Regions from separate parts of the Ralstonia chuxiongensis genome, predicted to be linked through region 1. Evidence: predicted binding sites of a transcription regulator. Region 1 holds the regulator's gene; each other region holds the start of a gene.
What was found. The regulator LexA, encoded in region 1, represses DNA repair genes until DNA is damaged. The targets are predictions, from matches to a motif close to ACTGTATNNNNATACAGT.
Positions count from the first base shown of each region.

Region 1 (10,352 bases):
GGGCGATGGAAAATAGGTTCGCGCCGGCGCAGTTCTTCCAGCACGCTCAGCAGAGCCGGGGCGGTATCCAGAGACGGTTCCATGCGGTAAGCCTCCTAGGAAAACTCCAAGCATACTGCGCAGCGTGCGTAGCTTAGCGTTTTTCGCGCCGCACAATGCGTGGCTTGCGCTTCGCCCCTATGATGGCGCCTTCGCCTTTCCTGGAAACCACTTCGATGCAACGCACTGCCCGTATTGGCCTGTCTTCGCTGACGATCGCACTGTCGCTGGCTTGCGGCACCGGCGCCTTTGCCGCCACGCTTCAGAAACCGCAACTCGATGCGCTGCTCGCCGCCGAACAATCCAAGGCATCTGCTGACCTGAACAGCTTTCTCGCGGCAGCCGCGAAGGCTGATCCGCAGGTCGCAGGCAGTGTTGCCGCGTATCAGAAGAAGGCCGCGCTCACTGGCGATGACCTCGTCAATATCGGGCGTCTGCTCGGTCTGTACAACCGCCTGCACAACCAGCAGGCCGTGATCGCCTCGATCGAGAAGATGGTCGCGCTGCCGACGGTGCGCGACGACAAAATTCCGCAGTACGAAAACCCCGCCATCGTGGCGTTCGGCAAGCTGGTCGAGGGCATGGCGCGCGACTTCGGCCTGAAATATCGCAACGTCGACAACCGCGTATTTGAAGTCACGCTGCCCGGCACCGGCTCGGACGAGTTCGGCATCCTGACGCATGCCGATGTCGTACCCGCAAAGCCCGAAGAATGGGTGCTCGGCGACGGCACCAAGCTCGATCCGTTCAAGGTCACGCGCGTTGGCAATCTGCTGTACGGCCGCGGCACGATTGACGACAAGGGCTCGATTGCCGCCGCGATGTACGCCATGAAAGCGGTCAAGGACAGCGGCGTGCCGCTCGCGCGCACGATCCGTCTGATGATCGAAACCACCGAAGAAACTGGTGGCGATGGCATGAAGTACTACCGCGAACACACGCAATTGCCTGCGTACAACATCGTGCTCGACAGCAAGTATCCGGCCGTGGTCGCTGAGAAAGGCACTGGCGCGCTGAAGGTGTTCTTCCCTGCGCAGGCCGGCGATGCAACGCATACGGCCATCATTTCGATGACGGGCGCGGCGTCGGCCAGCTCCGTCCCGCAGACGGCCACCGCCACGCTCAAAGGCGGGGATCTGGGCGTGGCGGCCGCCGCGCTCGAAGCCAAACGCGACGCGTTTGTGAACAGCTTGGCCGCACAGGGCAAGTTTGCAATCGACATCACGCGCACCGCGGACAGCATCGTCTTGAAGGTGACCGGCACGTCGGCGCACGGCTCGCGCCCGGAGGAAGGCGTTAACCCGCTGCCGCGTCTGGCGCTGTTCCTGCGCGCAGCCGATCTCGGCCTGGCAGACAACGCTTACGCCCACGCCGTGCGTTATCTGACCGACCTTTACGGCACTGACTACCTCGGCAACACCATGGGCCTCGCCTACAAGGACGACTTCATGGGGCCGCTCACCATCTCGCCTACGGTGATTGGTGACAAGAATGGCCGCGTGGAGGTGACCGCCAACGTGCGCATGCCGCGTGGCAAAACCCCCGACGCGCTGCGAGGTGAGATCGCCGGCAAGATCAACGCGTGGGCCAACGCCAACCATGTCGCCCTTGAGATCAACCACGACCAGGGCAACTGGATGGCGCGCGATCCGAAGGGGGCATGGCTGTCGACACTGCTCAACATCTACGGCGACACGACTGGCCTTGACGCCAAGCCCGTCCCCACGGCCGGCAGTACGACCGCCAAGCTGATGCCGAATGCCATCAACTTCGGCCCCGCCATGCCCGGCAAGAAGTACACCGCGCACAACGCCAACGAGTACAAGGAAGTGCCGGACCTCGACCTCGATATGCAGATGTTCACCGAGATGCTGGTGCGTGTTGGCAATCTGCCGTCCATGCAGTAACCGCCGGGAACCGCCATGAACATCATCCGGGCCAAGTCGTTTACTGCTGAGCGTGCCTGGGGCGCGCTCGACATTGCCAACATGAGTGGCATTACCACGCGCTTGCATTGGACCGACCAGCCTTATCGCTGGCATGTGAACGATGGCGAGGAGGTGTTTGTGGTGCTCGACGGCACGGTCGACATGCATTACCGCGAAGTCGGCGAAGAGAGGGTCGCGACGCTGGAGCCCGGTGACATCTTCTTCGCCGGTGTCGGTTGCGAGCATGTGGCGCACCCGCGTGGCGAGGCACGAATTCTCGTCGTCGAGAAAGCCGGGAGCGTTTAGCGGCTCGCCGTCGGGTTGCGGCGAAAAAAAAGCCCGCAATGTGCGGGCTTCGAATTCAGCGATCTCATTGCCCCTGAGGGCACTGGCAATACTACTGTCACGTACGCCAAACAACATCCGGGTAAACGTCCGTTTTGCTGACGGAACATCGTGGGATGTGCCGCTGCAGCAACTTGCGAACAAAAAAAACAGCCCGCTCAAGCGGCGGGCCGAAAATCAGTTGAAGAAAGCCCTGTCCTCAGGGCAGGGCAAGTGTATGAAATCAGTTGCGGCGGCAGCATTGGGGTATGCCCTGATCGGCTGCGGCAGCACGTTTCATCGCCCCTCGTTGTCCTTCTTTTCCTCAGCAGTTTTCGGCGCCAGCGGTACGTGAAGCGACCGGAATAGCATCCAGCATTCGGCAGATGGCGGCCATGCTGCCGACCATCGTACGGCGCTGCTCCCCCTGATAGATGCGCACGCCCTGGGTTTGGCGGAAAGGCACCGGTTGTACCGGGCGGCGGCGGGAAGACATCGATCCGAGTCGCATGGCAGACCTCGTGAGTTCGGGTGGAAAAGCGAGAGGCAAGACTCCGCCCTGGCGAGCCGATGGCTCACCTCCAGGTTGGATCAAACGGCGAAGTTTTGGCGCTGAGATGCGCCGGAGACTTACGGAGCAGCAGGCCGGATCAGACCGACGGCCAAGCCCTCCAGGTGAAACTCATCACGATCCAGATCAACGTGGATCGGTTCGAAATCGAGGTTCTCGGCAATCAGCTCGACATGGCGGCCCTTGCGCTGGAAGCGCTTGACCGTGACGTCGTCGCCCAGTCGAGCCACAACGATCTTGCCGTTGGTGGCTTCGGCGGCGCGCTGCACGGCCAGCAGATCACCGTCCAGAATGCCGGCGTCGCGCATGCTCATGCCACGCACCTTCAGCAGAAAATCGGGCTGCGCAGAAAACAGCGACGGATCGACCTGATACTGGCGATCAATGTGCTCTGCAGCCAGGATCGGACTACCGGCGGCCACGCGGCCCACCAGCGGCAGCGTCAATTGCATCAGCCCCATCGACGGCAGCGAGAACTGATGCTGCGCCGTGTCGCCTACCGCCCGCAGCCGAATGCCGCGCGAGGCGCCGGGCGTCAATTCGATCACGCCCTTGCGTGCCAGCGCGCGCAGGTGCTCCTCGGCAGCATTGGGCGATGAGAAGCCGAACTCAGCGGCAATCTCAGCGCGTGTGGGCGGAAAACCCGTGCGCTGGATCGTCTGGCGGATCAAGTCGTAAATCTGCTGTTGGCGAGGGGTGAGGGCGGCCATTGGTGTACTGTATATGTGAACAGGTGCTGTGATTTTATACAGTGACGCGGGAAGCGCAAGTGATTTTGTTGTGATGTGTTGCGCGAGCACCCGGTCCTTATGACCGCCGTCAAAACCTATGCGAGTGGTTAGAAGCTTATGCGCAATCCATGCAGGCGCAGCCGCGGGGAATCGCATAAAATCAAGGCCTTGACCGATTTTTGCACCGCCACATAGCCCGATTGAGCCTCGTTGGGCTGGCCCGAACGTCACCATGTCCGCCTTCAATCAAGAGACCGTTCTGAGCGTCCATCACTGGAACGACTCGCTGTTCAGCTTCAAGACCACGCGCGATCAGGCGCTGCGCTTCCACAACGGCCACTTCGTCATGATTGGGCTGGAGGTCGAAGGCAAGCCGCTGATGCGCGCCTACAGCATTGCCAGCCCGAACTACGAAGAGCACCTCGAGTTCTTCAGCATCAAGGTGCAGAACGGCCCGCTGACGTCGCGCCTGCAGCACCTGAAGGTGGGCGACAAGCTGCTGGTGAGCAAGAAGCCGGTCGGCACGCTCGTGCTGGATGACCTGCTGCCCGGCAAGAACCTCTATCTGTTCGGCACTGGCACCGGCCTCGCGCCGTTCATGAGCATCATTCAAGACCCGGACACTTACGAGCGCTTCGAGAAGGTCGTGCTGCTGCACGGCGTGCGCCAAGTGAGCGAGCTGGCCTATGCCGACTTCATCACCCGCGAATTGCCGAATAACGAGTTCTTCGGCGATCAGGTGCGCGAGAAGCTGATCTATTACCCGACCGTCACGCGCGAGCCGTTCCGCAACATGGGCCGCCTGACAGACCTCGTCGACAACGGCAAGCTGTCTGCCGACATCGGCCTGCCCCCGATGGACCCGGCCGTCGACCGCGCCATGATCTGCGGCAGCCCGGCCATGCTGGAAGACACCTGCAAGCTGCTTGATGCCCGCGGTTTCAAGATTTCGCCGCGTATGGGCGAAGCCGGCGACTACGTGATCGAGCGCGCCTTCGTCGAGAAATAATCGACGCCGTTTCTGCTGCAAACGCCGGCCCGTGTGCCGGCGTTTTGTTTTCTGGGTGCCCAGGGCAATCCCGCGTCGGCAAAGGCGGGGCGGGCGGATACAATGCGCGCCTTGCCCACAACGCATGTCTGCAACGATGTCCTTGCCTACCATCGCCATCCTCGCTACCGGCGGCACGATCGCCGGCTCTGCTGACGACGCTGGCTCCGCCGCGCGCTACCGCGCAGGCGCCGTCCCCATCGATCAACTGCTCGCGGCCAGCAAACTCGGTTTGGAGCGCCTCGCCAACGTGCGTGCCGAGCAGGTCGCCCAGATCGACAGCAAGGACCTGACGTTCGACGTATGGGAAAAACTGGTGGCGCGCATCCGTCACTGGATCGACGTCGAACGAGTGGACGGCGTGGTCATCACGCACGGCACCGACACGCTTGAAGAAACCGCGATGCTGCTGCACCTGACGCAGCAGACCGATACGCCGATCGTTCTGACGGCAGCGATGCGGCCGTCGACGTCGCTGTCGGCAGATGGTCCGCTGAATTTGCTGAACGCGGTGCGGCTGGCAGCCAGTCCATCGGCGCGCGGGCGCGGCGTGCTGGTCGCGCTCAACCAGCGCGTGCACGCCGCTCGCGATGTGCAGAAGGGCCATACTTACGCGGTCGAAGCCTTTGTCTCGCCGGACACGGGCGCGCTGGGTTTTGTGCTTGACGCTCAAGTGCAGTTTCAGCGTGCAGGGCAGCGTGTAGGTGCGGCGGATGTGCTGCCCATGCCGCCCGCAGGCCAGTGGCCGTGGGTTGAGGTGGTGGCGAGCTATGCGCAGCCCGATGCGCGCGTGGTCGATGCCCTGGTCGCCGCTGGCGTAAAGGGGCTGGTGATTGCCGCAACTGGCGCGGGCTCGATTCACGCCAATCTTGAGGCCGCGCTGAACCGGGCGAGTCAGCAGGGCGTTTTCGTGCTGCGTTCCACGCGTACCGGCGCTGGCGTGGTCCCCGCGCAGCCTGGTGGGGAGCGCTGGGCATCGAGTGGCTCGCTGAACCCATATAAAGCGCGTGTGCTGTTGACGTTGCTTCTGGCCTCTGGGCGCGCCCAGGCAGAAGTTGCCTCCCTGCAGCAAGTCATTGATCGATATTGAAAAAATCTCCAAGGCCTGCGTATAATGGCAGGCTAACCAACCTTGCTGCACCGGAGTGTGACGCCCGGGCGGCTTAATCCACAAGGAGCGTCAATGCGTCATTACGAAATCGTATTCATCGTCCATCCGGACCAGAGCGAGCAAGTGCCCGCGATGATCGAGCGCTACAAGAGCACGGTCACCACGCAAGGCGGTCAAGTGCACCGCGTCGAGGACTGGGGCCGTCGTCAACTGGCCTACATGATCCAGAAGCTGGCGAAGGCTCACTACGTGTGCCTGAACATCGAGTGCGGCAAGGAGACCCTGGCTGAGCTCGAGCACGCGTTCAAATTCAACGACGCCGTGCTGCGTCACCTCATCGTTCAGACCAAGAAGGCTGAAACGGCGCCGTCGCCGATGATGAAGGAAGTCGCACGCGAAGAGGCCAAGAAGGCCGCCGCTCAGACCGAACAGGCCGCCTGATGCCGCGCGGTGCTGCGCAAGCCTGATCGCGCATCACCAGCATGAACGAAACCCACGGGGACAACGCCATCAACCGCCTGCAGCTCGTCGCCACTCTGGTCGAGCGCGAGGTGATGCGATACACCCCGGCCGGCGTACCGATCGTCAATTGTCTTCTGGCATACAGCGGGCAGGCGGTCGAAGCGCAGACAGTGCGGCAGATCGAGTTTTCGATGGAAGCACTGGCAGCCGGCAAGATGGCTTCCGTTCTGGATCGCATCGCTCCGGGCACCGTCCTGGATTGCGTAGGATTCCTGGCTCGCAAGCACCGCAGCAGTAAGGCACTGGTCTTTCACATCTCCGGATGTAACGTATTCGTAAAGGATTGAATCATGGCATTCATGAACAAGAAGCAGCGCGACGCGAAGAACAAGAAGCGCTTCCAGCAGCAAAACCCGTTGTTCAAGCGCAAGAAGTTCTGCCGCTTCACCGTGGCTGGCGTTGAGCAGATCGACTACAAGGATCTGGACACGCTCAAGGACTTCATCGGCGAGAACGGCAAGATCACCCCGGCCCGCCTGACCGGTACGCGCGCGATCTATCAGCGCCAGCTGGACACGGCCATCAAGCGCGCACGTTTCCTCGCGCTGATGCCGTACACCGATCAGCACAAGCACTAATCAGCGGGATAAGGAGAACTCACAATGCAAATTATTCTGCTCGAGAAGGTCGTCAACCTGGGTAACCTGGGCGACGTGGTGCGTGTGAAGGACGGTTACGCTCGTAACTTCCTGATCCCGAACAAGCAGGCCCGCCGCGCTACGGATTCCGCCATCAAGGAATTCGAAGCCCGCCGCGCTGAGCTGGAAAAGCTGGCAGCTGAAAAGCTGGCTGCTGCGCAAGCCGAAGGCGAGAAGCTGAACGGCCTGACGCTGCAACTGTCGCAAAAGGCTGGTGTGGATGGCCGTCTGTTCGGCTCCGTCACCAACCACGACATCGCTGATGCACTGGTTGCGCAAGGCTTCAAGGTTGAGAAGGCGCAAGTGCGTCTGCCGAACGGCCCGCTGAAGACCGTGGGTGACCACCCGGTCGTCGTGTCGCTGCACACCGACGTGGCAGTTGACGTGAACGTGTCGGTGCGGGGCGACGCAGCCTAAGCACGCACGCAGCACCTCGCGGCGCCCGGGTCACCGATCGACGCGAGTCAAGAAGGCAGGGACGAAAGTCTCTGCCTTTTTTTTGTTGTCCTTTGTGTCAGGGGTTCCAGATTGAAGACCGAGCAGCGCCGCTATAATCCCGCCATGAACGCGCCCTCCGATCCCCAGCTCGATTCCCTCAAGGTGCCCCCGCATTCCATCGAGGCCGAGCAGTCGGTGCTCGGCGGGTTGCTGCTGGATAACGCCGCTTGGGATCGCATTGCCGATTTCATCAACGAGCACGATTTCTACCGCTACGACCACCGGCTGATCTTCCACAACATCGGCAAGCTGATTTCGCAGGCCAAGCCAGCTGACGTGATCACGGTGTACGAGCAGTTGCAGGCCGCAGGCAAGGCGGAAGAGGTGGGCGGTCTGGCCTACCTGAACGCGCTTGCGCAGAACACGCCGAGCGCAGCCAACATCCGTCGCTATGCGGAAATCGTGCGCGACCGCGGCGTGCTGCGCCAACTCGTGACGATCGCCGACGAGATTTCCGCCGGCGCCTTCAACCCGCAGGGGCGCGATGTGCGCCAGCTGCTGGACGAGGCCGAATCCAAGGTGTTCGCGATTGCCGAAGAAGGTTCGCGCGGGCAGAAAGGCTTCCTGGAAATCCAGCCGCTGCTGACGCAGGTGGTCGAGCGTATCGACGAGCTGTACCACCGCGATAACCAGAGCGACATTACCGGCGTGCCGACTGGCTTCGTTGACCTCGACCGCATGACCAGCGGTATGCAGGGCGGTGATTTGATCATCGTGGCTGGTCGCCCCTCGATGGGTAAGACGGCGTTCTCGCTAAACATCGGCGAACACGTTGCGGTGGAGCAGGGGCTGCCGGTAGCGGTGTTCTCGATGGAAATGGCCGGCACGCAGCTCGCCATGCGTATGCTGGGTTCGGTTGGGCGATTGGATCAGCACCGGCTGCGTACCGGCCGCTTGCTCGACGAGGATTGGCCGCGCCTGACGCATGCCATCCAGAAGATGAACGACGCGCAGCTCTTCATTGACGAGACGCCCGCGTTGAACCCGATGGAATTGCGTGCGCGCTCGCGCCGGCTTGCACGGCAGTGCGGGCAGCTCGGCCTGATCGTGATCGATTACCTGCAGCTGATGTCGGGCTCGGGCAGCGGTGAGAACCGCGCGACCGAAATTTCGGAAATCTCGCGTTCGCTGAAGGGCTTGGCGAAGGAACTCAACTGCCCGGTGATCGCGCTGTCGCAGTTGAACCGAAGCCTGGAACAGCGTCCGAACAAGCGTCCTGTGATGTCGGACTTGCGTGAATCCGGCGCTATCGAACAGGATGCCGATGTGATCCTGTTCATCTATCGTGATCAGGTCTACAACCCCGATTCTCCGGACAAGGGCACGGCAGAAATCATCATCGGTAAGCAGCGTAACGGCCCGATTGGTACGGTTCGTCTCACGTTCCTGGGTGAATACACGAAGTTCGACAACTTCACCGGGGGCAATGCATTCTTTGACAACGACACGTAACGTGTAATTCGTGTCGGCCCGCCACAACGTGCCACGCATGTCGCGAGGCTGGTTCCGGTAAAATATTGCGTTTTAATGACAGCGCCGGCGGTGATCCCGTCCGGCGTTGTTTTTACGACTCCTGCTTTTTTCCGTTCCCAAGGATCATCATGTTCGGTCGCTTCATGCCCACCGAAGGCAAGTTTTTTGAGTACTTCAACCAGCACGCCGAGTGCGCCGTCAAGGCAGCCCATGCACTCAAGGAACTGGTCAATGACTTGCCCAATGCTGAAATGCATGCGCGCAATGTGCAGAACTTTGAAAAGAAAGCCGATCGCATCACGCATGACACGATCGAGTTGCTGCACAAGACCTTCATCACCCCGCTCGATCGCGACGAGATCCACAAGCTGATCACGACGATGGACGACATCCTCGACCTGATGGAAGACGTGTCGCTCACCATCTCGTTGTACGACGTGACCAATGTCACGGACGAATCGCGTCAGCTCGCGATGATCTGCGTGGCTTGCTGCGAGGAGGTTCGCAAGGCTGTGGCGCTGCTCAACGACATGAACAACGGCCGCCAGATCCTCACCATCGCCCAGGAAATCGACCGTCTTGAGTCGGAAGCCGATCGCGTGATGCGCGCCGCCATGGCCAAGCTGTTCCGCACCGAAAGCGATATCAAGCTGCTGATCAAGCTCAAGGCGATCTACGAGCAACTGGAGAGCGTGACCGACCGTTGCGAGGATGTTGCCAACATCATCGAAGGCATCGTGCTCGAAAACGCCTGACGAGACGACGCCTCATGCATACGCTTCAGATCAGTCTCTGGGTGGTCGTTCTGCTGGTGGCGCTGGCCATCGTGTTCGACTTCATGAATGGCTTCCACGACGCGGCCAACTCCATTGCGACGGTGGTGTCGACGGGCGTGCTCAAGCCGCAGCAGGCAGTGGCGATGGCCGCAGCCTGCAACGTGATCGCCATTTTCATCTTCCACCTCAAGGTGGCGACCACGGTGGGGCGAGACACGATCGATCCGTCCATCGTCGATCACTACGTCATCTTCGGGGCGTTGGTCGGCGCCATCGCGTGGAACATCATCACGTGGTACTACGGCATTCCGTCCAGCTCGTCGCACGCGCTGATCGGTGGCTTGGTGGGCGCAGCTGTGGCCAAGTCGGGTACGGGCTCACTGGTGGCGAGTGGCTTGCTCAAGACCGTGGCGTTCATCCTGATTTCGCCGTTGCTGGGCTTTATCCTCGGCTCGCTGCTGATGGTGGCGGTGTCCTGGCTGTTCTTCCGAACGCCGCCATCCAAGGTGGACCGATGGTTCCGGCGCCTGCAGCTGCTCTCGGCCTCGCTGTACAGTCTGGGCCACGGCGGCAACGATGCGCAGAAGACCATCGGCATCATCTGGATGCTGCTGATCGCGGGCGGCTACGCGTCGGCCACTTCAACTGAACCGCCGATCTGGGTCATCGTCTGCTGCTATGTGGCGATCGGTC
Region 1 is NZ_JAMYWC010000003.1:706,763-717,114, forward strand. Features, by position in the region: gene NKG59_RS12595 (nuclear transport factor 2 family protein) at 1-83, opposite strand, end outside; gene NKG59_RS12600 (dipeptidase) at 216-1,946, shown strand; gene NKG59_RS12605 (cupin domain-containing protein) at 1,962-2,273, shown strand; gene NKG59_RS12610 (hypothetical protein) at 2,212-2,646, shown strand; gene NKG59_RS12615 (hypothetical protein) at 2,617-2,802, opposite strand; gene lexA (transcriptional repressor LexA) at 2,922-3,572, opposite strand; gene NKG59_RS12625 (ferredoxin--NADP reductase) at 3,826-4,602, shown strand; gene NKG59_RS12630 (asparaginase) at 4,739-5,731, shown strand; gene rpsF (30S ribosomal protein S6) at 5,825-6,193, shown strand; gene priB (primosomal replication protein N) at 6,235-6,561, shown strand; gene rpsR (30S ribosomal protein S18) at 6,574-6,852, shown strand; gene rplI (50S ribosomal protein L9) at 6,877-7,329, shown strand; gene NKG59_RS12655 (replicative DNA helicase) at 7,474-8,862, shown strand; gene NKG59_RS12660 (DUF47 domain-containing protein) at 9,012-9,638, shown strand; gene NKG59_RS12665 (inorganic phosphate transporter) at 9,653-10,352, shown strand, end outside.

Region 2 (10,352 bases), on a different contig from region 1:
TCCGAGGCGATCGACCCGACCGACGAGAACTCCCATTTCACTTCCACGCCCGCGTTGATCTTGGTGCCGCTTTCCGGATCGGTGGCCGAGCCATCGAGCTTGACGTTGGTCTCGGTGCGGTGGACGTTGTTGGTCGACAGCTTCCATTGGTTTGGGACGGTGCGCGTGCTGATGGCCACGCCCGGCGTTTCAGGCTTGACGGGCGTGAAGTCGCCGGTGTCGGGCGACACAAAACCGACTGCGCCGGTTCTGATGGTGGGGGCGAGCGTCCAGTTGCCCCAGTAAGCTGCGCGGCCGTTGCGGATGAGGTCAGTGAAGGCGCGATTCCATTGCATGGTTGCACTCCAGGTGTGAGGTTGTGCTGCGAGTCAGGTTTGCGCGGTGGCGTTCATCGCTGCGTGGCGATGGGCAGGGCGCGAGGGCACTGTCTCAAACAGGCTGGCGCCTGTTAATGCAGCAGAAGACCTGGGACAGACGGCATGGGCGCAGGCATGGGCAGGCCGCCGTGCGTGACATCACGCAAGCCGCGCGAGCCCCAGCGCCAATCCCAACCCGATCAGGATCACGCCAATCACGCGGTCCACGATGCGCTGCCGCGCCAGCAGCGAACGTCGCAACGCACCCGACGCAAACACCGCCGCCACCAACGCAAACCACACCGCGTGCGCCGCCGACATGAACACGCCATAGCCGAACTGCGCGGCCAGCGGTGTGCCCGCGTGAACAACCTGCGTGTACGTGCTGACCACGAACAGCGTCGTTTTTGGATTGAGCGCATTGGTTAGAAAGCCCATGCGCAGCGCGGCGAGGGTCGATAGCGTCGGGGTGCCGGTGCCGTGGGCGGTTGCCTCGCCGCTGGGCAACGCCTTAGCCGACAGCGTTTTCCAGCCAATCCACACCAGGTACGCCGCACCCACCAGCTTGATGCCCTGCAGAAGCGCTGGCGCATGCGCAATCAGCAGCCCCACGCCGAACATCGTGTAGAACACGTGCACCTGCACGCCCAGCGCAATGCCCAGCGCGCAGAGCACGCCGGCGCGCCGCCCATGCAGCAGGCTGTTGCGCGTGACCATGGCAAAGTCCGCGCCCGGACTGATGACGGCCAGGATGGTGATGACGGCAACAGCAAGGAGTTCGGTCATGTCGGGCGCAATCGCAAAGTGAGGATGCGCCGATTCTGGATGCGTCCGTCATCGCTGAAAATCGATTTATGATGCCGTTTTTAGGTGAGAAAAACTGACAGATGGCGCTGCCTCCGCTGAATACCCTGCGTGTGTTTGAAGCTGCCGCCCGGCATGGCAGCTTCGTGCGTGCGGCGCAGGAATTGCACGTGACGCATGGCGCTGTGAGCCGACAGATACGGCAGCTTGAATCATCGTTAGGGGTGGATTTGTTTGAGCGGCGCAACCGCGCGGTCTTCCTGACGCCAGCGGGCGAACAGTTGCATGTGGCTGCCACCGATGCGTTCGCGATTCTCACAGATAGCATCGACCGGATTGCCCGTCGGGCCACGTCTTCAGCGCTGGTCGTGTCGTGCGAGCCGACGCTGGCGATGCGGTGGCTGATCCCGCGGCTGTCGCGCTTTCAAGCGCGGCATCCGGCCATCCAGGTGCATCTGTTTGCTGCGGGTGGTCCCATCGATTTCGCTCGCACCGGAGTGGACGTCGCAGTGCGCCGCGATGACTTTGCATGGCCCGCACACGTGCATGCGGCGGCCATTTGCGACGAATGGATCGGCCCGGTGCACGCCCCACAAGCGGATATCGCCGCGCGCCGACGGCTGCTGCATACCGCCACGCGCCCAGATGCATGGCAGGCGTGGTGGCGGGCCAGCAGCACGGCACGGCCGCGCGGTCGGTTGCCCGAGGCGCGCTACGAACATTTCTATCTGAGCTTGCAGGCGGCCCTGGCGGGGCAGGGCACGGCCATCGCGTCAAAGCTGATGGCCGGTGATGACCTGAAAGATGGGCGGCTGATTGCGCCCGAAGGGTTCCGGCGTGACGGCTCAGGCTATTACCTGCTGGCCGATGCGCCTATCGCTGCCGACAGCGCGGCCGGCGCGTGGCTCGCCTGGTTGCGCGAAGAAACGGCCGCCACGCTTGCGGATTAGCGCACGCCGGCTTACGCCGCTGCGTGCCCGCCGCCCAGGATGCCGCGAATAGCGGCCAGATATGCCTCGCCAACGGCCCGGTTGAGCGGTCGCGCGCGCGGTGTCGCCCGCCTGCGTGGCGGCGGCGTCAGGCCCAGCGTGCGGCAGACTTCCGACGCATATGGCCGCCCGCGGCCGTCCATGCGCAACACGACTTCGTTCAGCGCCTGTTCACCCAGGCGCTCGCGCAGCCAGAGCACCGTCTGGCGGTCGTACTCGTTTTCGATGCGGATCAGGTCGTCCATGGCGAGTGCTGTATAAATTTACAGTTACTGTAAATATATACAGGTATCCACAGATTTCAAGGACGATGTTGCGGGCGCGCCGCATCACCGCGACAGGCGGCTCAGTTGATCCGATAGACGCCCCGTTCATCCACCCGCACCCGCCCATCGGCCTGCAGTTCGGCCAAGTGCTGGGAAATCGTGCGGGTTTCCGCGCTGACGACCCACAATGCCTCGTGGCCCAGCGGATACAGCAGGCGTTGCTCCACCAATTGCGCCAGTGTCTTGGGGGATTCGCGCAGCCTGGCCAGCAGGCGCTCTTCACGTTCATCGAGCTTGGCCGTATAGGCCGCCAGGTCGCGCAGAAAGTGCGCACGGTCGGTGTAGATGCCGCGATGGTGCGACGTGACCCACACCTTGGCGGGAATGTCCGGCAGGCGCGCCAGACTGCGGCGGAAATGACGCAGGCTTGAGCAGGCGTCGCCGTAGTACGGGCCGAAGCCGGTCAGGTCGATATCGCCGATGGACGCCACGCCTTCGGGCTCGACTAGCAGAACCGTGTGGCCGGCGGTATGGCCGGGCATGTGAAACGCGCGGACGTGCGTATCGCCCAGGTCCCACCGCGCACCGTCTTCATAGCCCAGCGCATCAGGGCGGGGGGCATAAAAGAACTCGCGCTGCAGTTTCTCCAGCATGGCCTGGGCGGTTGTATCGTCCAGGCCGTATGTGGCGACCATGCCGTCCCAGCTTTGGACGGCGGCCAGATCGGCTTCATGCACGTACACCGTCGCGCGGGGCAGCCGATGCAGGCCCGCCATGTGGTCTTCATGCACGTGCCCCATCACCACCAGTTCGGTCGCGTCGAACTCCGGGCCGATGTGGTTGGAGACGAGCGGCGTGTCGAACGCGGCCAGCGTATCCGAGCCGCGGATGAGGACCTGGTTGCCGTCGGGATATTTCCCACTTTTCTCGCCGAAGAACACCGACACGCGGCCGAAGTCGGCACGCGCCGTCGTTGCATGGGGCAGGGTCGCCATCTCGCTTGCTCCGCGTGGCTGGGCCGGTGTCAGACCGTCATGCCGCCATCGACGACGATGCACTCGCCATTGGTGTAGCTCGCCGCATCCGACACGAGGTAAAGCACCGTGCCGGCCATCTCGCGCGGCTCGGCGTGGCGGCGCATCGGGATCTCGCTGATCCAGCGGTCGTATGTGGCCTTGTCTTCAAACAGGGCGCCTGCGAACTTGGTCTTGGTCAGGCCCGGCAGCAGCGCATTGACGCGAATGCCGAACGGCCCGCATTCCTTGGCGAAGGCGCGCGTCATATGCGCGACGGCGGCCTTGGTGATGGAGTAGATGCCCTGTTTGTCGCCCGGGTGCAGTGCATTGACCGACGCGGTATTGACGATCGCGCCGCCGCCCTGCGCCTTCATCATCTTGCCGGCTTCGACCGACATGAAGAAGTAGCCGCGGATATTCACCTCAACAGTCTTCTCGTAGGCCGCCAGATCCGTGTCGAGGATGTGGCCGAAGTGCGGGTTGGCCGCCGCGTTGTTGATGAGAATGTCGAGCCGGCCGTGCGTGCGGCGGATGGTGTCGAACGCCGCCGCAATGTCTTCCATGCGGCCAACGTGGCAGGCGAGGGCTTCTGCTTTGCCGCCGGCTTCGCGGATGCGTTCTGCCACGGCTTCGCAGTCGGCTAGTTTGCGGCTCGACACGATCACGTGCGCGCCTTGTTCTGCAAGCAGCTTGGCAATCTCTTCGCCAATACCGCGGCTGGCGCCGGTGACCAGGGCGATCTTTCCGGTCAGGTCGAACAGGTTCGTGCTCATGTTGTGCTCCTCCAATGGTTATGTGTTTTGGGCGTCCGCCTGGGCGATCAGCCGTATGTCTGGAAAGCGCGTCGCGCCGGGTCGTCCAGATGCGGGACGCCGTTGAAAGTGGCCAACTGGAACGATTCGGCGTTGAAGAAATACTGCGAGACGCTGCTGTTGCGGATCTGCAGGTTCAGCGCAATTGCGCTTGTGGGCGGTGCGGCCAGCACCTGTTGCGCGGTCACCGCAATTGGGCCTCCGGAACTGATCGCAAGCACACGCTGCCCGCCGCCGGCCTGGATGGCCGCGCGCGCATCGGCCACGCGTTGCTGGAAGGCGGCCCAGGTCTCGGGCAGCGGGCCGCGAATCTTGTCGTCCGACCACAGATGCAGCACCTGCTTGAGCGCCCGGTAGTGATCGCGCATCGAGCCCGAGGCCAGTTGCGTCAGCTCCGGGAAATCTTCGCCGAGCGCGGCAAAGAGCCCCTGGAAGTCGTATTCGTTCAGCCCGGCGTGCTGCTCATACGCTGCGCCCGAAATGCCCATCCCGCGCAGGATGCCGTCGACGGTCTGCTCATGGCGGCGCAATGTGCCGCAGATGACGCGATCGAAAACGATGTCATGTCGCGCGAAATATTCACCAAGCCAGACGCTCTGCTGCTCGCCGCGTTCGGAGAGCCGGTCGTAATCTGCCGCGCCAAACGAGGCCTGTCCGTGCCGTACGAGATAAAGCTCCGCCATCGTCTGCTCGCCAAATCAAAGGGGATCAGATTAGCGGGGCGTGCATTATTTGTGAAATTTATTCTTTGAATGACCGGTAATGCATGCAATGAATAGTTTGGCCGGTGCTTGATCACGCCTCTCGCCGCCACTGCATGACTTGTCTGCCAGAGCAAGCTGCGGGTGACACGCGTGCGCCTCGCGCAACATGGCCGCCCCCGCAAGCACCGATCTTGTGTGTAATGGCCGTTTTGCCACTCCGCTACAAAGGTCCCGTATGAAACCATCCCGCCTTGCCGTTGCTGCGCTGCTGCTGTGTGCCTCAGGGCTGTCCTGCGCTGCCGATGCCAATCCCAAGGTGCTGTCCGCCGCAGAGGGTTACCGTGGCGACGCACTGCACCTGCTTGAGCGCCTGGTGAACATCGATTCGGGAACGGGCAACGAAGCAGGGCTCAGCCAAATGGGCAGCATCGTCACCGATGAACTGCGCAAGGCCGGCGCCCAAGTGGAAACGGTGTCCGCCGCGCCGGCAGTCGGCAACAACATCCTCGCCACCTGGAAGGGCACTGGAAAGAAGCGCATTCTGCTGATGGCCCACATGGACACAGTCTTCAAAGACGGCACGGCCCGCGCCAAGCCGTTCACCATCAAGGACAAGCGCGCCTACGGCCCCGGCGTGATGGACGACAAGGGCGGCGTGGTGGCGGGTTTGTACGCGATGAAGATTCTTCAGCAGCTCGACTTCAAGCAGTACGGGCAAGTCACGCTGCTGCTCAACACGAACGAGGAAACCGGCTCAAAGGGCACGCGCGCGTTGATCGAGCGCGAGGCCAAGCAGCATGACGTGACGCTCAACCTGGAGCCTGGCCGACCCGCCGATGGGCTGGTCGTGTGGCGCAAGGGCAGCGGCACGGCCGAGATCGACATCAAAGGCAAGGCCGCGCACGCCGGTGTGGCACCGGAGTCGGGTCGCAACGCCGCCAACGAATTGGCGCACCAGGTGTTGCAGCTCGGCAAGTTGGGCGATAGTGCCAAGCAGACGACCTTCAACGTGACCGTGCTCAAGGCGGGCGACGCAACCAACGTCATTCCCGACCATGCAACGGCCTATGCAGACGTGCGCGTGGCTGTGCCGGAGGAATTCGACCGCGTGGAACGCGACATGACGCACGTGTCGGCCAACAACCTGATCCCCGATACGGAAGTGAAGACGTCTCTGGTGCGAGGCTTCCCCCCGATGCCGCGCAATGCTGCGTCGGACCAGCTTGCCGCCAAGGCGCAAGCCATCTACGGCGAGATCGGGCGCAAGCTGACGCTCGAAGGCAGCGGCGGCGCGGCCGATTCGAGCCTGTCGGCCGGTGTCGGCACGCCCACGCTTGATGGCTTCGGCATCGTTGGCGGCGGCATTCACACGCCGGAGGAATACGCAGAGGTGGAGAGCGTCGTGCCGCGTCTCTATCTGCTGTCGCGCATGCTCATGGAGCTTGCTGCGAGCCATTAAGTAGGCTCCGCGCCCACGGTGCGCAACAAAGGGCGGGTGACAGAGCAGTGCTGTCACCCGTTTTGTTTTGCTGGCAGTGCCAGTGCTGGGGCGCGAAGTTGGGGCGGCGTCTGGGCATGTGCGCTCGGCAGCGCAAGGCCAAACTAGACGTAAACGACCACATCCCGCGCCCCGCGTTGCCCGGCCGATGTGCTATCGTCGCCGCCACGAAAAATTAACAAATTCCGGGTATGCACGACGTCGTCATCAGCGGCACGGGCCTGTGGGTCGCGCCCGAGGTCATCACCAACGAGGAGCTGGTCGCCTCCTACAACGCTTACGCGCAGCTCTACAACGCGCAGCACGCCGCAGCGATTGCCGCGGGCGAGCTGACGGCGCTGGCGGAGTCGTCGGCGGAGTTCATCGAGAAGGCTTCGGGTATTCGCCAGCGCTACGTGATCGACAAGGCCGGCGTGCTGGATCCGACGCGCATGCGCCCGCATCTGATGCGGCGTCCCGATGAGGCGCTGTCGCTGCAAGCCGAAATTGGCGTGGCGGCCGCGCGCGATGCATTGGCTGCGGCCGGCCGTGATGCCGCCGACGTCGACATGCTGCTGTGCGCGACGTCCAACTTCCAGCGTCCGTATCCAGCACTGGGCGTAGAGATTCAGAACGGCATTGGCGCGGGCGGCTACGCGTTCGACATGAACGTCGCGTGTTCGTCGGCCACCTTCGGGCTGGAACAGGCCATCAATGCCGTGCGCAGCGGCACGGCGCGCGCCGCGTTGGTGGTGAGCCCGGAAATTACCTCCGGCCACCTCGATTGGAAAGACCGCGACTGCCACTTCATCTTCGGTGACGTGTGCACGGCCGTGCTGGTCGAGCGCGCAGAAGATACGCGCTCCACCGACGCCTGGCGCGTGCTCGGCACCAAGTGCGCGACGAGCTTTTCCAACAACATCCGCAACAACGCCGGCTACCTCTCGCGCAGCGAAGACCGCAACCCGGACGACCGCGATCAGCTTTTCCGCCAGGAAGGCCGCAAGGTCTTCAAGGAAGTCTGCCCGATGGCCGCTGAACACATTGCCGGCCATCTGCAGCAACTGGGCCATGCCCCGGCTGACGTGCGCCGCTTCTGGCTGCATCAGGCCAACCTGGCGATGAACCAGCTGATCGGCAGGCGCCTGCTTGGGCACGATGCGTCTGCGGATGAGGCGCCGGTCATTCTGGATGAGTTTGCGAACACCGCATCGGCGGGTTCCATCATTGCGTTCCACCGTCATCGTGCCGACCTCAAGTCCGGCGACCTGGGCATGATCTGCTCGTTTGGCGCGGGCTATTCGATCGGCAGCGTTGCGGTGCAGAAGCAGTAATCGATCGACGTCGACTGGCGGGCGACGCTCAGGTTTGACCGGGTAGCGTCGCCCCGAAAAAGTCCAGCGCCCGGCGCACGGCCTGGGCATGCACCGCGTCACGATCCACGCCGGGGTTGTCCTTGCACAGCAGCGGCACATGGGCCGCACCGCCGGGCAGGCAGGTATCCATGAACGTGTAATGCGACGCGCCCGGCACCAGCAGCAGATCCGCCTTGGGCAACAGCTTGGCGACACGGCGCACGTTGGTGTCGATTGGCACGGTGGTATCCGCCTCTCCGGCCATCAGCGAAACCGGGATGGTGATGTTGCCGAGCGACGTGGCATCCATCGCCATGCCGAGGGCAGGCGCCATTGCAAAGACAGCCTTGATGCGTGCATCGCGGTAGGACGCACCGGAGCGGGCGAGCGATGCTTCCGTTTGCGGTGTCCTCGTTGTGTCAGCTGTGGGGTTGACCTGCGCGCGGGCCATCTCCGGCGGGTGGCAGATCGCATCGGCCTGCGGCGAGCCGCAGAACGCCATGAAAGCCGGAACATCGGTGCGCGCGCCGCCCAGCTCCAGCACGGTATACCCGCCCAACGAAAAGCCGACTGCGCCGATGCGCGTGCGGTCGACATGCGCGCCCAATACCGGATCGGCGAGAACGCCATCCAACACTTCACTCACATCGGTGGCGCGCTCCCACCACAGCATGAAGCCGTCGTGCGTGAGCGGTTCCAGCGCCGTGTTGCCCGGGTGGTTCACGCCCGCGACGATGTAGCCGTTCGCTGCCAGCGCTGCGGCCATCCAATCGAGGCTTGCTGCCGTGCCGCCCGTGCCGTGCGAAAGCAGCAGCAGCGGATATTGCGCATGCGTTGACGCGACCGGCGCTTCGTCCGCCGATGGCTGCATGCGGAAGGGCGACCGACCCGGCGCATCGATGTTGTGCGAAACCTCCGGCACGGAAATCTCTACCGGATACCAGACGTTGGTGATGAGCGCCTGCGTGCGTGCCCCGCGCCAATGGCGCTCAGCCTGCGGGTGGAACGCGCGTGTGGTTTCGCCCACGTGATAAGGCGTAGCGGGCTCGTCTGCGGCACCGGCATACGCGGCGCCCATGACAAAGGCCGCCAGCGCGGCGGCAAGGCAACGATGCAGCATCTTTACTCCTTGCGGATGGGGATCATCAGGTCGGTGACGCAGGCGCGCGGCGGGTGGTGCCGCCCTGGGCTGCGATACAACTCAAGCGCTGGCCGGTCGTCCGGTTCGAAGCCGTAGCTCGGGAGGCAGCCGCCGTAGAGCGCCTGCATGGTGGGCGCGATCAGCGCGTAAGGGCCGATCAGCCGGTGGCAAGCGTAGAGACCGCCTTCGATGCGCATCGGCAGCAAGCGGCCGGTCATGGCGCGCGGCGCATCGAGGATGACACCTGCGAAGTATTCGAACGAGCCGGGCGTTTCTGGGTCGCCATAGCAGACGCCAATGCGATCGGGCGCATCCACAGATTCCATATCGATGCCGAGCAGTTGCCGCAGCATGACGAACGTCTGGCGGATGGTTGCGACGGGACCGTCGTGGCGCAGGCAGAGTGCGTGCAGAGGCGGCTGTTCGATCAGCTCGATGGGCGGCAGATCCGCCGTATCTGTGCTGCGCACATTCAGCGCCTGCTGCCGGCTCTGAAACGCGCGCGGGCTTACGCCGGTGAATTCGCGAAAGGCACGGGCGAATGCCTGCGGGCTGCCATAGCCGACATTCAGGGCGATATCGGTGACGGAATTTTCTGCGCCGCTCAAACGATGCGCGGCCTGCGCCAGCCGCATGCGCTGCACGGTCTCGAACACGCCTTCGCCGGTAAGCGCCCGGTAGATGCGATGAAAGTGAAATGGCGACAAGTGCGCCACCGCAGCCAGGCTCTGCACCGTATGTGGTGCGGCCGGGTCGGCCAGGATCGCTTCGATCACGCGGGCGATGCGGCGGTGGTAGTCGTGTTCAGTGCGCGGTTTCATGGGGCAAAGCATAGTCGCCGCGCAGGCGCCGTGCGGTGCAGCGATTGCGCAAATCTGCGCGTAGGGCTACCGCCCGGCCGATGCCCGCAGGGCGGATGCGAACGTGCGCAGCGCCTTCTTCGCCACAGGATCGGTCAAGCGGGAATGCAGCACCACGCTGCGCGGTGGGAGCGGGGGCAGGCCGAGCGCTTCGCCCATGTCCACCGTGCCGGGTGGGGCCACGCGGCGGCTGAGCGCCGCCACGGCCAGGCCCGCTGCCACGGCTGCCCCGATGGTGGCCACGCCGCCGCCCACAAACACCTCTTGCCAGGCAATGCCCGCACCTTCCAGCGTGGCGACTGCCATCTGCCGTATGCGGCATGTGTCAGCTTGATTCGCCAGGCGGATGGGCTCGCCGGCGCGGTGTTCGAAGTCGGGCGCGGCCATCCAGCCGAACGGTTCTTCCATGAGGACTTCGCCGTCGGTGCGGCGGTTGTCGTGGCGTAGCACGATGGCCGCATCCAACGCGCCGCTCTCGAAAATCTCCAGGATCTCCCACGAACTGGCGATGCGGATCTCCAGCGTCAACGCGGGTTCGGCCAGGCCCATCTGGCGCAGCAGGCGTGGCAGCT
Region 2 is NZ_JAMYWC010000007.1:138,424-148,775, forward strand. Features, by position in the region: gene NKG59_RS21890 (hypothetical protein) at 1-335, opposite strand, end outside; gene NKG59_RS21895 (LysE family translocator) at 516-1,142, opposite strand; gene NKG59_RS21900 (LysR family transcriptional regulator) at 1,244-2,110, shown strand; gene NKG59_RS21905 (CppA family protein) at 2,122-2,394, opposite strand; gene NKG59_RS21910 (MBL fold metallo-hydrolase) at 2,496-3,410, opposite strand; gene NKG59_RS21915 (SDR family oxidoreductase) at 3,440-4,204, opposite strand; gene NKG59_RS21920 (histidine phosphatase family protein) at 4,252-4,926, opposite strand; gene NKG59_RS21925 (M20/M25/M40 family metallo-hydrolase) at 5,183-6,406, shown strand; gene NKG59_RS21930 (beta-ketoacyl-ACP synthase III) at 6,637-7,758, shown strand; gene NKG59_RS21935 (alpha/beta hydrolase family protein) at 7,787-8,899, opposite strand; gene NKG59_RS21940 (AraC family transcriptional regulator) at 8,902-9,741, opposite strand; gene NKG59_RS21945 (LysR family transcriptional regulator) at 9,808-10,352, opposite strand, start outside.
Region 2: a site for LexA is predicted at 2,421-2,438, ahead of NKG59_RS21905 (CppA family protein). Genes of this name have one in related genera too.

Region 3 (10,352 bases), on a different contig from region 1:
GAATCGTTCGAACTAGGCTTGGCGCAACGTTCGTCGGCTGAGCCACCAGCCCACACACACCACCAGCAGCGCCCCAACACACCCAACCACCACATCCGCATACGGCACCGCCCGCTCAAACCACGCCGCGTCAATCGGATCAGTGACGAGCATATCGCCGGCAAGGTATCCAAGCAGCGCCGCCCCGAGCGTAATGATCACCGGAAAGCGCGCCATGACCCCCACCAGCAGCGTGCTCCCGAACACGATCAACGGCACCGACAAACCAAGCCCCAGGACGAGCAGCAGAAACGTCGTGCCTGGTGGCCCTTTTTCCGCCGCGGCGGCCACGGCGACGACGTTATCGAGCGACATCACAAAGTCGGCGATGAGGATGGTCTGGATAGCAGGCCACAGGCCAACTCGCTGGCGGTGGTCTCCGGAGGCCTCGTTTTCAGCTTCCGTCAGCAGCTTCACGCCGATGTACACCAGCAGCAGCGCGCCAATCGTTTTTAGATAAGGCAGCGCAAGCAGTTTGACGGCCAGCACGGTCAACACCACGCGCAACACAATGGCGCCGGCGCTGCCCCAGAAAATGGCTTGCTTCTGCTGGCGTTTGGGCAGGTTGCGCGCGGCCAGCGCGATGACGACCGCGTTGTCGCCCGACAGCACGATGTTGGTCAGGGTGATGGAGCCGAGTGCGAACCAGAATGCGCTGGAGGTGAGCGCCATAGTGTTCTCGAAGATGTCCTTGGGGGTTGGCGTGCAGTGAGTCGGTTTGCAGGATCTTGTTTGCTTATACACATGTCGTGCCTGGATCGCATGCTGCGTCGCGACCAAACAAAAACGGGAGGCCAGGCCTCCCGTTCTCGCACAACCTCAAACCTTGTCGATTACAGCATCGCCTTGAGCAGACGTGCCATTTCCGACGGGTTCTTGGTGGTCTTGATGCCGCATTCTTCCATGATGTCCAGCTTCGCTTGCGCGGTGTCGGCACCACCCGAGATCAGCGCGCCGGCGTGGCCCATGCGCTTGCCCGGAGGTGCGGTCACGCCAGCGATGAAGCCAACCACCGGCTTCTTCATGTTGTCCTTGATCCAGTAAGCCGCGTTGGCTTCGTCCGGACCGCCGATCTCACCGATCATGACCACGGCGTCCGTTTCCGGATCGTCGTTGAACATCTTCATCACGTCGATGTGCTTCAGACCGTTGATCGGGTCGCCGCCGATACCGACAGCCGACGATTGACCCAGGCCCAGCGCGGTGAGCTGGCCCACGGCTTCGTACGTCAGCGTGCCCGAGCGCGACACCACGCCGATGCGGCCCTTGCGGTGGATGTGACCCGGCATGATGCCGATCTTGATTTCGTCCGGCGTGATCAGGCCCGGGCAGTTCGGACCCAGCAGCAGCGTCTTGCTGCCGGCCTTACGCATCTTGTCCTTGACCATCATCATGTCGCGCACGGGGATGCCTTCGGTGATGCAAACCACCAGGTCCAGCTCGGCTTCGACAGCTTCCCAGATGGCGTCAGCGGCGCCAGCGGGCGGCACGTAGATCACCGACACGGTCGCGCCGGTCTGTGCCTTGGCGTCCTTGACGCTCGCGTAGATGGGAATGCCTTCGAAGTCTTCGCCGGCCTTCTTCGGGTTCACGCCTGCCACGAAGGCGTTCTTGCCGTTGGCGTAGTCGCGGCAGCCGCGGGTGTGGAACTGGCCGGTTTTACCGGTAATCCCCTGGGTGATGACCTTGGTGTCTTTGTTGATCAGAATCGACATGCTGTAATCCTTTTATGCAGCGAGCCGCGCCGACGTACTCAGCAGCGGGCGCAACTCGCGTTCGCGTATGGTTGGGTCAGCGGGCGGCTTACTTGCCGGCCGCTGCGGCCACGACCTTCTCGGCGGCCTCTGCCATCGTGTCTGCGGCGATGATGGGCAGACCCGAGTCGGCCAGCATCTTCTTGCCGAGGTCTTCGTTGGTGCCCTTCATGCGCACGACCAGCGGCACCGACAGCGACACAGCCTTTGCTGCCGCGATCACGCCTTCGGCGATCACGTCGCAACGCATGATGCCGCCGAAGATGTTGACCAGAATGGCCTTCACGTCCGGGTTCTTGAGCATCAGCTTGAAGGCTTCGGTCACCTTCTCGGTGGTGGCACCGCCGCCCACGTCGAGGAAGTTGGCCGGCTCGCCGCCGAACAGCTTGATGGTGTCCATCGTGGCCATGGCCAGACCGGCGCCGTTCACCAGGCAGCCGATGTTGCCGTCGAGCGAGATGTAGGCGAGGTCGAACTTCGAGGCTTCGATTTCGGCCGGGTCTTCTTCATCCAGATCGCGATAGGCCACGATTTCCGGGTGACGGAACAGCGCGTTCGAGTCGAAGTTGAACTTGGCGTCCAGCGCGATGACCTTGCCGTCGCCGGTCAGGATCAGCGGGTTGATTTCAGCTTGCGAAGCGTCGGTTTCCCAGAATGCCTTGTACAGGCCCTGCAGGGCTTGGCGAGCTTGCGGCACGCTCGCGTCGGGCACGCCGATCTTGCGGGCGATATCGTCAGCCTGGGCGTCTTGCAGGCCGGTTTGCGGATCGATCAGCAGCGTGTGGATCTTTTCCGGGTGCGATTCGGCAACTTCTTCGATGTCCATGCCGCCTTCGCTAGAGGCCATCAGCGCGACCTGCTGCGACACACGGTCCACCACCAGCGACACGTACAGTTCCTTCTTGATGTCCGCGCCTTCTTCGATCAGCAGGCGCTTGACCAGCTTGCCTTCCGGACCGGTCTGGTGCGTCACCAGCGTCATGCCCAGGATGCTGCTGGCGTATTCCTTGACCTGCTCCATGCTCTTGGCAACCTTCACGCCGCCGCCCTTGCCACGGCCACCCGCATGAATCTGTGCCTTCACGACCCACACCGGGCCGCCCAGGGTTTCTGCGGCCTTGATAGCCTCGTCGACCGAGAAGGCCGGAATGCCGCGCGGAACCGGCACATTGTATTTGCGCAGGATTTCCTTGCCTTGGTACTCATGGATATTCATGCGTGTTTCCTTTGCTAGGCAGAGTGAGTGTGATGAGTATTGAAAACGCGAACAGCGCGGTGCCCTTCAGGACGAGGGCTCAGGCGACAGTTCGGTGGGTGGCGGTTGGATCTTGGCTTCGGGCTGGTATGCAAACCAGCGCGGGTAATGCTTGCGGACCACCTCGCCCTCAAGATGCAGGGCATGGCAGCCGTGGAGTTGATAAGGCGGCTTTTCGCCGGGCTCGACAGGCCGGAGGTCGTTCGAGTTATCTCGCACCGGGAAGACGTCGCCCGCGAAGGCCTGGATGGCGGCGGTCGGCAGCACACCACACAGCTCGGTCAGGTGCGTACAACCCGCCACGCCGCCGAGTCTCTCACGCGAGGCCTTTCGAAATCCCTTCACCAGGTTCAGGCCGATGAGCTGTCGGTAGGCAGGGCCAATCGTGTCGCAATGTGTGGGATACGGCACCCAGTCGGAACACGCTTCGGCATCCACGACGTTCATGCGGGTATCGATCGTCACGCGCAGCCACAGGTCATGCAGCGGCTGGCCCTCAGGGCGCACGCCGCCGCTGGCCAGGGGAATGTCACGTGGTTTGGTGTCGGTCAGGCGTGCTTCGATGTCCCACAGGCCGTCTTCCCGCAAATAGGCCTCCACCGTGATGGCACGGCGGTGGCGCATGACGCGCGGGACGGGAGCAGACAGAGGCATGGACCAGACAGACTGATAGGGCCGATGGAGGCGGCGCACGCGGATCTCGCGCGTCGCCCACGGGACATATGCAGCAGCGCATCAGCCGCCACACACGAACACTACCGTCCGGCAATTGAGATGAAGGACGGTACCAAAGACTCGAATTTTAACACGTCGTCACGACCAGACTGGTCGCGTGCTGCAACGCAGTGTGAAAGCGGTTGCAACAACCGGATGAGGTGCAAACGACGCGATCCGCACACAAGAGAATTGTTCGGCGCGAATTGTGGCGAGATCGGCGGCGTTCAAGCGGATTCGTCGCCATCTTCCAGCAGTTCATGCGCCCCTGCGATGATGCGCGACACCACGGAACGGGAGAATCCGCGCGCCATCATGTATCGCACCTGCTTGGCGCGTTCGGCCAGATCGGCCGGTGGGCGGCCGAAGCGCTTTTCCCACAAGGCCTTGGCCCGGGCCGCCTCGGTAGTTTGCAGTTGGGCCTTGACCTCGCCCAGCGTCTCTTCGCCAAGTTGATGTGTTTTCAACTCCTGCATCAGGCGCGCCGTACCGTAGCGGCCCGCTCGGCGGTGCACCATGCTTTCGGCAAAGCGCGCGTTGGATAGCCAGTTTTCGCCTTCCAGCCAATCCAGCAGCGCGTCGACCTCCTCGGCGGACTCGGCGTGCGGAACCAGCTTACGGCGCAATTCGACGCGGCTGTGCTCGCGGCGAGACAGATAGCCCAGCGCACGTGCCTTCAGCGATAACGGTGGGCGCGGCAACGGCATACGGTTTCAGGCTCAAAAAGAAAACGCCCACCGTTGGGGGACGGCAGGCGTATGAAGCTCGATAGAGCCGTCGATCTGCGCCGACGGCCAACCCAATTACTCTTCTCCGACTTCCTCGGCCACTGCGATGGCGCCCATCGGCGTCACGCCCAGTGCTTCGCGGACCTTGTTTTCGATGTCGCGGGCGAGGTCGGGGTTTTCGCGCAGGTATTCACGGCAGTTGTCACGGCCTTGGCCGATGCGCTCGCCGCCGTAGCTGTACCAGGCGCCGGACTTCTCAACGATCTTGGCTTCCACGCCGAGGTCGATGATTTCGCCTTCACGCGACACGCCCTGGCCGTACAGGATGTCGAAGATGGCTTCGCGGAACGGCGGCGCCACCTTGTTCTTGACGACCTTGACCTTGGTCTCGTTGCCGACCACCTCGTCGCCCTTCTTGATCGAGCCGATGCGGCGGATGTCCAGACGCACCGAAGCGTAGAACTTGAGTGCGTTACCACCCGTGGTGGTTTCCGGCGAGCCGAACATCACGCCGATCTTCATGCGGATCTGGTTGATGAAGATGACCATGCAGTTGGTCTTCTTGATGGTGCCGGTCAGCTTGCGCAGCGCCTGGCTCATCAGACGGGCCTGCAGGCCGGGCAACGCGTCGCCCATTTCGCCTTCAATTTCAGCCTTCGGCACCAGTGCCGCCACCGAGTCGATGACGATCAGATCAACCGAGCCCGACCGAACCAGCGCGTCGGCAATTTCCAGAGCTTGTTCACCCGTGTCCGGTTGGGAGATCAGCAGGTCCGGCACGCTCACGCCAATCTTGTCGGCATAAGTGACGTCTAGCGCATGTTCCGCATCGATGAAGGCGCAAGTGCCGCCCAGCTTCTGCATCTCGGCAACCACCTGCAGTGTCAGGGTAGTTTTACCCGACGATTCCGGACCGTAGATTTCCACTACGCGGCCGCGCGGCAAGCCACCAACGCCCAGCGCCACGTCCAACCCCAACGAACCTGTCGACACGACTTGGACCGGCTCGACCTCGGCGTCGCCCATCTTCATGATGGAGCCCTTGCCGAACTGCTTTTCGATCTGCGCGAGCGCGGCAGCCAGCGCCTTCTGCTTTTCTGCGCTCATTGCGGCTGCCTTCTTACCGTCTTCCATGGTCGTCCTTCGTGCAAATTGGTGTATAAATGGGCCGCAAGGGCTTGCGATTCCAGCGGTTGCCTGCAATAACGGGCCGCAGCGTGATTGCCCCGACACGACCCATTCCATGACTTTAGCGCCGCCAAGACTACAGCACCGCGAATTCGGAGTACTGTATAAAAAACCAGTGGTTTTGACAAGTCTCCAGAACATATGTCGCGCGAAAACAATGTAGCGGGCGGGATGGGCAAGACATCTTGCCCGGCATCGCGGGGAGACACGCATGCGCATCCTGATTGCCGAAGACGACGCCACGCTGGCTGACGGGCTCACACGCTCGCTACGCCAGGCGGGTTACGCCGTCGACCAAGCCTCCGATGGGGCAACTGCCGACGCGGCGCTGTCCGCGCAAACGGCCCAAACCTATGACCTGTTGATTCTCGACGTGGGCCTGCCGCGCATGTCGGGGCTGGAGGTCCTCAAACGACTGCGCTCGCGCGGGGCCATGCTGCCGGTGTTGATCCTGACCGCCGCAGACAGTGTGGAAGAACGCGTCAAGGGCCTGGATCTTGGCGCAGACGATTACATGGCCAAGCCGTTCGCGCTGTCTGAGCTGGAAGCGCGCGTGCGCGCGCTGGTGCGGCGGGGTACGGGCGGTGGCGCCACGCTTGTCCGCCATGGGCCGCTGGCGTTCGATCAGGTCGGGCGCATCGCCTATATCCATGATCAGGTGGTGGAACTGTCGGCACGCGAGATCGGGCTGCTGGAGATTCTGCTGGCGCGCGTCGGCCGCCTGGTGTCGAAAGAGCAACTGGTCGACCACCTGTGCGGCTGGGGCGAAGAAGTCAGCAACAACGCCATCGAGGTCTACATCCACCGGCTGCGCAAGAAGATCGAGGTGGAAGGCATTCGCATCGCCACCGTGCGCGGGCTGGGCTATTGCCTGGAACGCATGGCCACCCCGACGACAACCGCGACGGCTGCCCATGGGTGATCGGTTGGCCTGGCCGTGGCGTCGGCATCGCGCGTCGCTGCGTGAACGTGCCGACACGGCACCCGGAGCCGACGGCAGCGATGACGGCGGCGACCTCACCGACACCCTCCCCCACCTCGAAGACGACGCCACGCGGCCCGTCGCCCGATCCCTCTTCGGCGAAATTCTCGACTGGATGCTCGCGCCACTGCTCTTGCTGTGGCCGATGAGCATTGCGGTGACGTACCTGGTGGCCAAGTCGATTGCGAATGCGCCATACGACCGCGCGTTGGAATCGAGCGCGATCGTGCTCAGCCAGCAGCTGCGTGAGGTGAATGGGCGCGTGACGCTGCAACTGCCGATCTCGGCGCGCGAGATTTTGCGTGCCGACGAAACCGACAACATTTACTACCAGGTGCTTGGCACCAACGGCGAGTTTATCTCCGGGGACCGCGACCTGCCCCTGCCGCCCGAAGAAGACGCCAACGCCGGTGGCCTTGTGCAACTGCGCGACGACCACATCCACGGCGCAGAGATTCGCGTTGCCTATACGTTCGTGCAGCGACCGGGCTCCGGCGATAAACCCGCGCTGGTGCAGGTGGCGGAAACGCTCGACAAGCGCGCGCAACTCGCTAACGAAATCATCAAGGGCGTGATCCTGCCGCAGTTCGTGATCCTGCCGTTGGCGGTGATCCTGGTGTGGTTCGGGCTGACGCGTGGGCTGGCGCCGCTCAATGCGATTCAGGAGCGCATCCGCGCGCGTAACCCGGGCGACACCAGCCCCATCGACGAAGGCGCCGCGCCGCAGGAACTGACGCCGCTGGTGGCGTCGTTCAATGATCTGCTCGGGCGGCTGGAGCAGTCGGTGCATACGCAGAAGCGCTTCATTGCAGATGCCGCGCATCAGATGAAGACGCCACTGGCCGGGCTGCGCATGCAGGCGGAACTGGCCCAGCGCGAACAATCGCCCGATGAACTGCGTCGCACGCTCGCGCATATCGCCGACAGTTCGGATCGCACCGCGCACCTCGTCAAGCAGTTGCTCTCGCTGGCGCGCATGGAGAACATGGGCGCGACCGACGGTCTGGTGCCGCTGGATATCTGCGCGCTGTCACGCCAAGTAGTGGCCGAGTGGCTGCCCAAGGCTTGGGCCAAGCAGATCGACCTCGGCTTTGAGGAGCCTGGGCCGCCCGTCATGATTTCGGGCAACGCGACGATGCTCGCCGAGATGCTCAATAACCTGCTCGACAACGCGATCCGCTACACGCCCGACGGTGGACATGTCACCGTGCGCGTGACCACCGCGCCGTTCGAGCCGTTCGTCTTCATCGACGTGGATGACACTGGCTCCGGCATCCCCGTGGCCGAGCGCGAACGCGTGATGCAGCGCTTCTATCGCATTCTCGGCACGCAAGCCGAGGGCAGCGGGCTGGGCCTGGCCATCGTGCGCGAGATCGTGCAGCAGCACGGCGGCGACATCGAGGTACTCGACAACGTGTATCAGGCATCGCCGCGGCTGGCAGGGGCGCGCTTTCGCATCACGTTGCACCTCTGCCCCCGGGGCGAGGAAACCAACGCATGAGCATTACGCCCGGAACCCCGGCGCGCCGCCGGTGGATTACCAACATGCGCTGGATCGCGGCGCTGCTCGCGGTGTGGTTTGTGGTGACGTTCGTGGTCGCGTTCTTTGCGCGTGACCTGTCGACGCACTTTTTCAACTCGGACTGGACGTTCGCCTACTGGGTCGGCGCGCAGGGTGCGCCTATCGTGTATGTGCTGATTACTGTGCTCTATGCGTGGCGCACCAACCGCGCTGCGGATGCGGCGGCGCAAGAAGACGAAACGGCGCAGCGCGATGCGTCGGAGTCATCCCCTCCGCCATCCATCTGAAACCCGCACGTTATGCGGCACCCAGATGGCGCAGCTTCACGAAGGCCAACGCGGCCATTACCGCGTCATTAAGCGCATCGTGCGCGTCCCATGTCGGCAAATCCAATCCCTTCATGACAGTGGCGAAGCGCAGGTCCAGATCGGGGTCGCCCTGTTGCCGATACGGCGGTAGCTGCCGGAACTGATAGTCGTAATACAAGGCGGAGACTTCAATCTTGGTCTGCGGCAAGCCGATGCCGAGCATAGGCACCACCACCCGATTGAGCATCGCCACATCGAACTCAAGGTAGTAACCCACCAATGGCCGGCTGCCGATGAAGTGCAGCAGTGCGTGAACGGCTTGCTCGATTGGTACGCCGCTGTCCAGGTCGCGGTTGCGCAGACGATGCACGCGGATGCTGTCTGCGTGCATCTCGCCCCGTGGCCGGATCAGCAACTCCAGGCGCTCGCTGGTCAGAATCCGATTGCCAGCGATACGGACGGCACCGATGGAGATGATCTCGTCGGTGCGCACGTTCAAGCCGGTGGTCTCGCAATCGAGCGCGACCCACTCATCTGGTGGCGGGGCCTCGAACAGGAAGCGAAACGCCGGATCGCGCAACTTGTGCAACTGGCGCCACCTTAGCAGTGCCTGCAGCCAGTCGGAGAGCCGTCCGTTCATGACCGCTCGCTCATGTTCACATCCACTCGGTCCGCCAGCGCTGCCGCAGCAGCGCCTTGAATCGCTTGACGGCGCTCAGCGCATCCTTGAGCAGATCGCGCTCCAGTGACGACAGGCGTGACAGATGCACGTCACACGACACCGGTTGATGCGCATCGATTTCCGCCAGCCCGGCCTTGAGCCGCAGCGTCATCAGGAAATGCAGGCTCTCACTCAACTCGGCAGCCATGTGTGCGTCGAGAGCCTCGGCGCGCACCAGTGCATCCAGGCGCAGCACAGTGCCGGTCTCGTCGAGTACGCGGTGGGCCAGCGCCAAGCTGCGCACTCCATGGACAATCGGGAAGATGCCCTCCTTCTTCACGTCGAGCACGGGATCGGAATCGCCAAACCCGAGCAGGCGATCGCGCCAACCCGGCGCGGCACTGAAGGCTTCAACGGCAGCGGCAAAGCGGCCAAGTACGGCGTCATTGTCGATGGTCAGCTCCAGCAACGTCCGCCGCAGTTGTTTGAGCAAGGCGGCATCGCCGCACACCGCATGGGCATCGAAGAAGATTGCCAGATGCATCAAGCCCTCGGGGCTGGGCAGGATCAGCCATTCGCGAATGCGCCGCGCGAAGTCGCTCGCATTCATGCACCACTCGGGCCGGCTGAGCATGATGCCGCCGGGGCAAGGCGGGTAGCCGAACGCGGCTAGCGCATCGGAGAAGCGCGTGACGATGCGCTGCAGATCCGCGGGAGGCACGTAACCATCGCGCAGCACCAGCGCATTGTCCTGATCGGTCTTGAGCAACTGCTCGCCACGCCCCTCGCTGCCCATGACGAACAGGCAACTGTTTGCCACCAGTTCCGGGGGCGCGATCATCTGCCAGGCCCGTTCAAACAGCCGCGCGTTGATTTCGCGCACGAGGCTGGCGACGTGGTCAACGCGCGAGCCGCCACGCGTGAGCAGCGCGACCATCCGCGTGATCTGCGCAGCCACCTGCGCGAGGGCGTCCAAGTCCTGGGCTAGGTTGATCTGCACCGTCAGCAGATACGAGTGGTTGGCCAGAAAGCTGAACACATCCAGTGATTCCAGCAAACCGAGAATCTCATCTCCGTGCGTGACGACCAGTCGGTGCACACGATGGCGCAGCATCAGCGTCAGGGCGTCGCCGATCTGCGCGGAGGCTGGCACCGTGATGAGCGAGAACTGGCTCATCTGCCCCACCGGCAGACGATCCAG
Region 3 is NZ_JAMYWC010000002.1:843,957-854,308, reverse strand. Features, by position in the region: gene NKG59_RS08655 (TerC family protein) at 13-711, opposite strand; gene sucD (succinate--CoA ligase subunit alpha) at 873-1,754, opposite strand; gene sucC (ADP-forming succinate--CoA ligase subunit beta) at 1,843-3,009, opposite strand; gene NKG59_RS08640 (DUF2889 domain-containing protein) at 3,076-3,702, opposite strand; gene recX (recombination regulator RecX) at 3,990-4,469, opposite strand; gene recA (recombinase RecA) at 4,566-5,624, opposite strand; gene NKG59_RS08625 (response regulator) at 5,890-6,600, shown strand; gene NKG59_RS08620 (sensor histidine kinase) at 6,593-8,161, shown strand; gene NKG59_RS08615 (sodium/substrate symporter small subunit) at 8,158-8,469, shown strand; gene NKG59_RS08610 (3'-5' exonuclease) at 8,480-9,130, opposite strand; gene NKG59_RS08605 (DUF294 nucleotidyltransferase-like domain-containing protein) at 9,147-10,352, opposite strand, start outside.
Region 3: a site for LexA is predicted at 5,778-5,795, ahead of recA (recombinase RecA). Genes of this name have one in related genera too.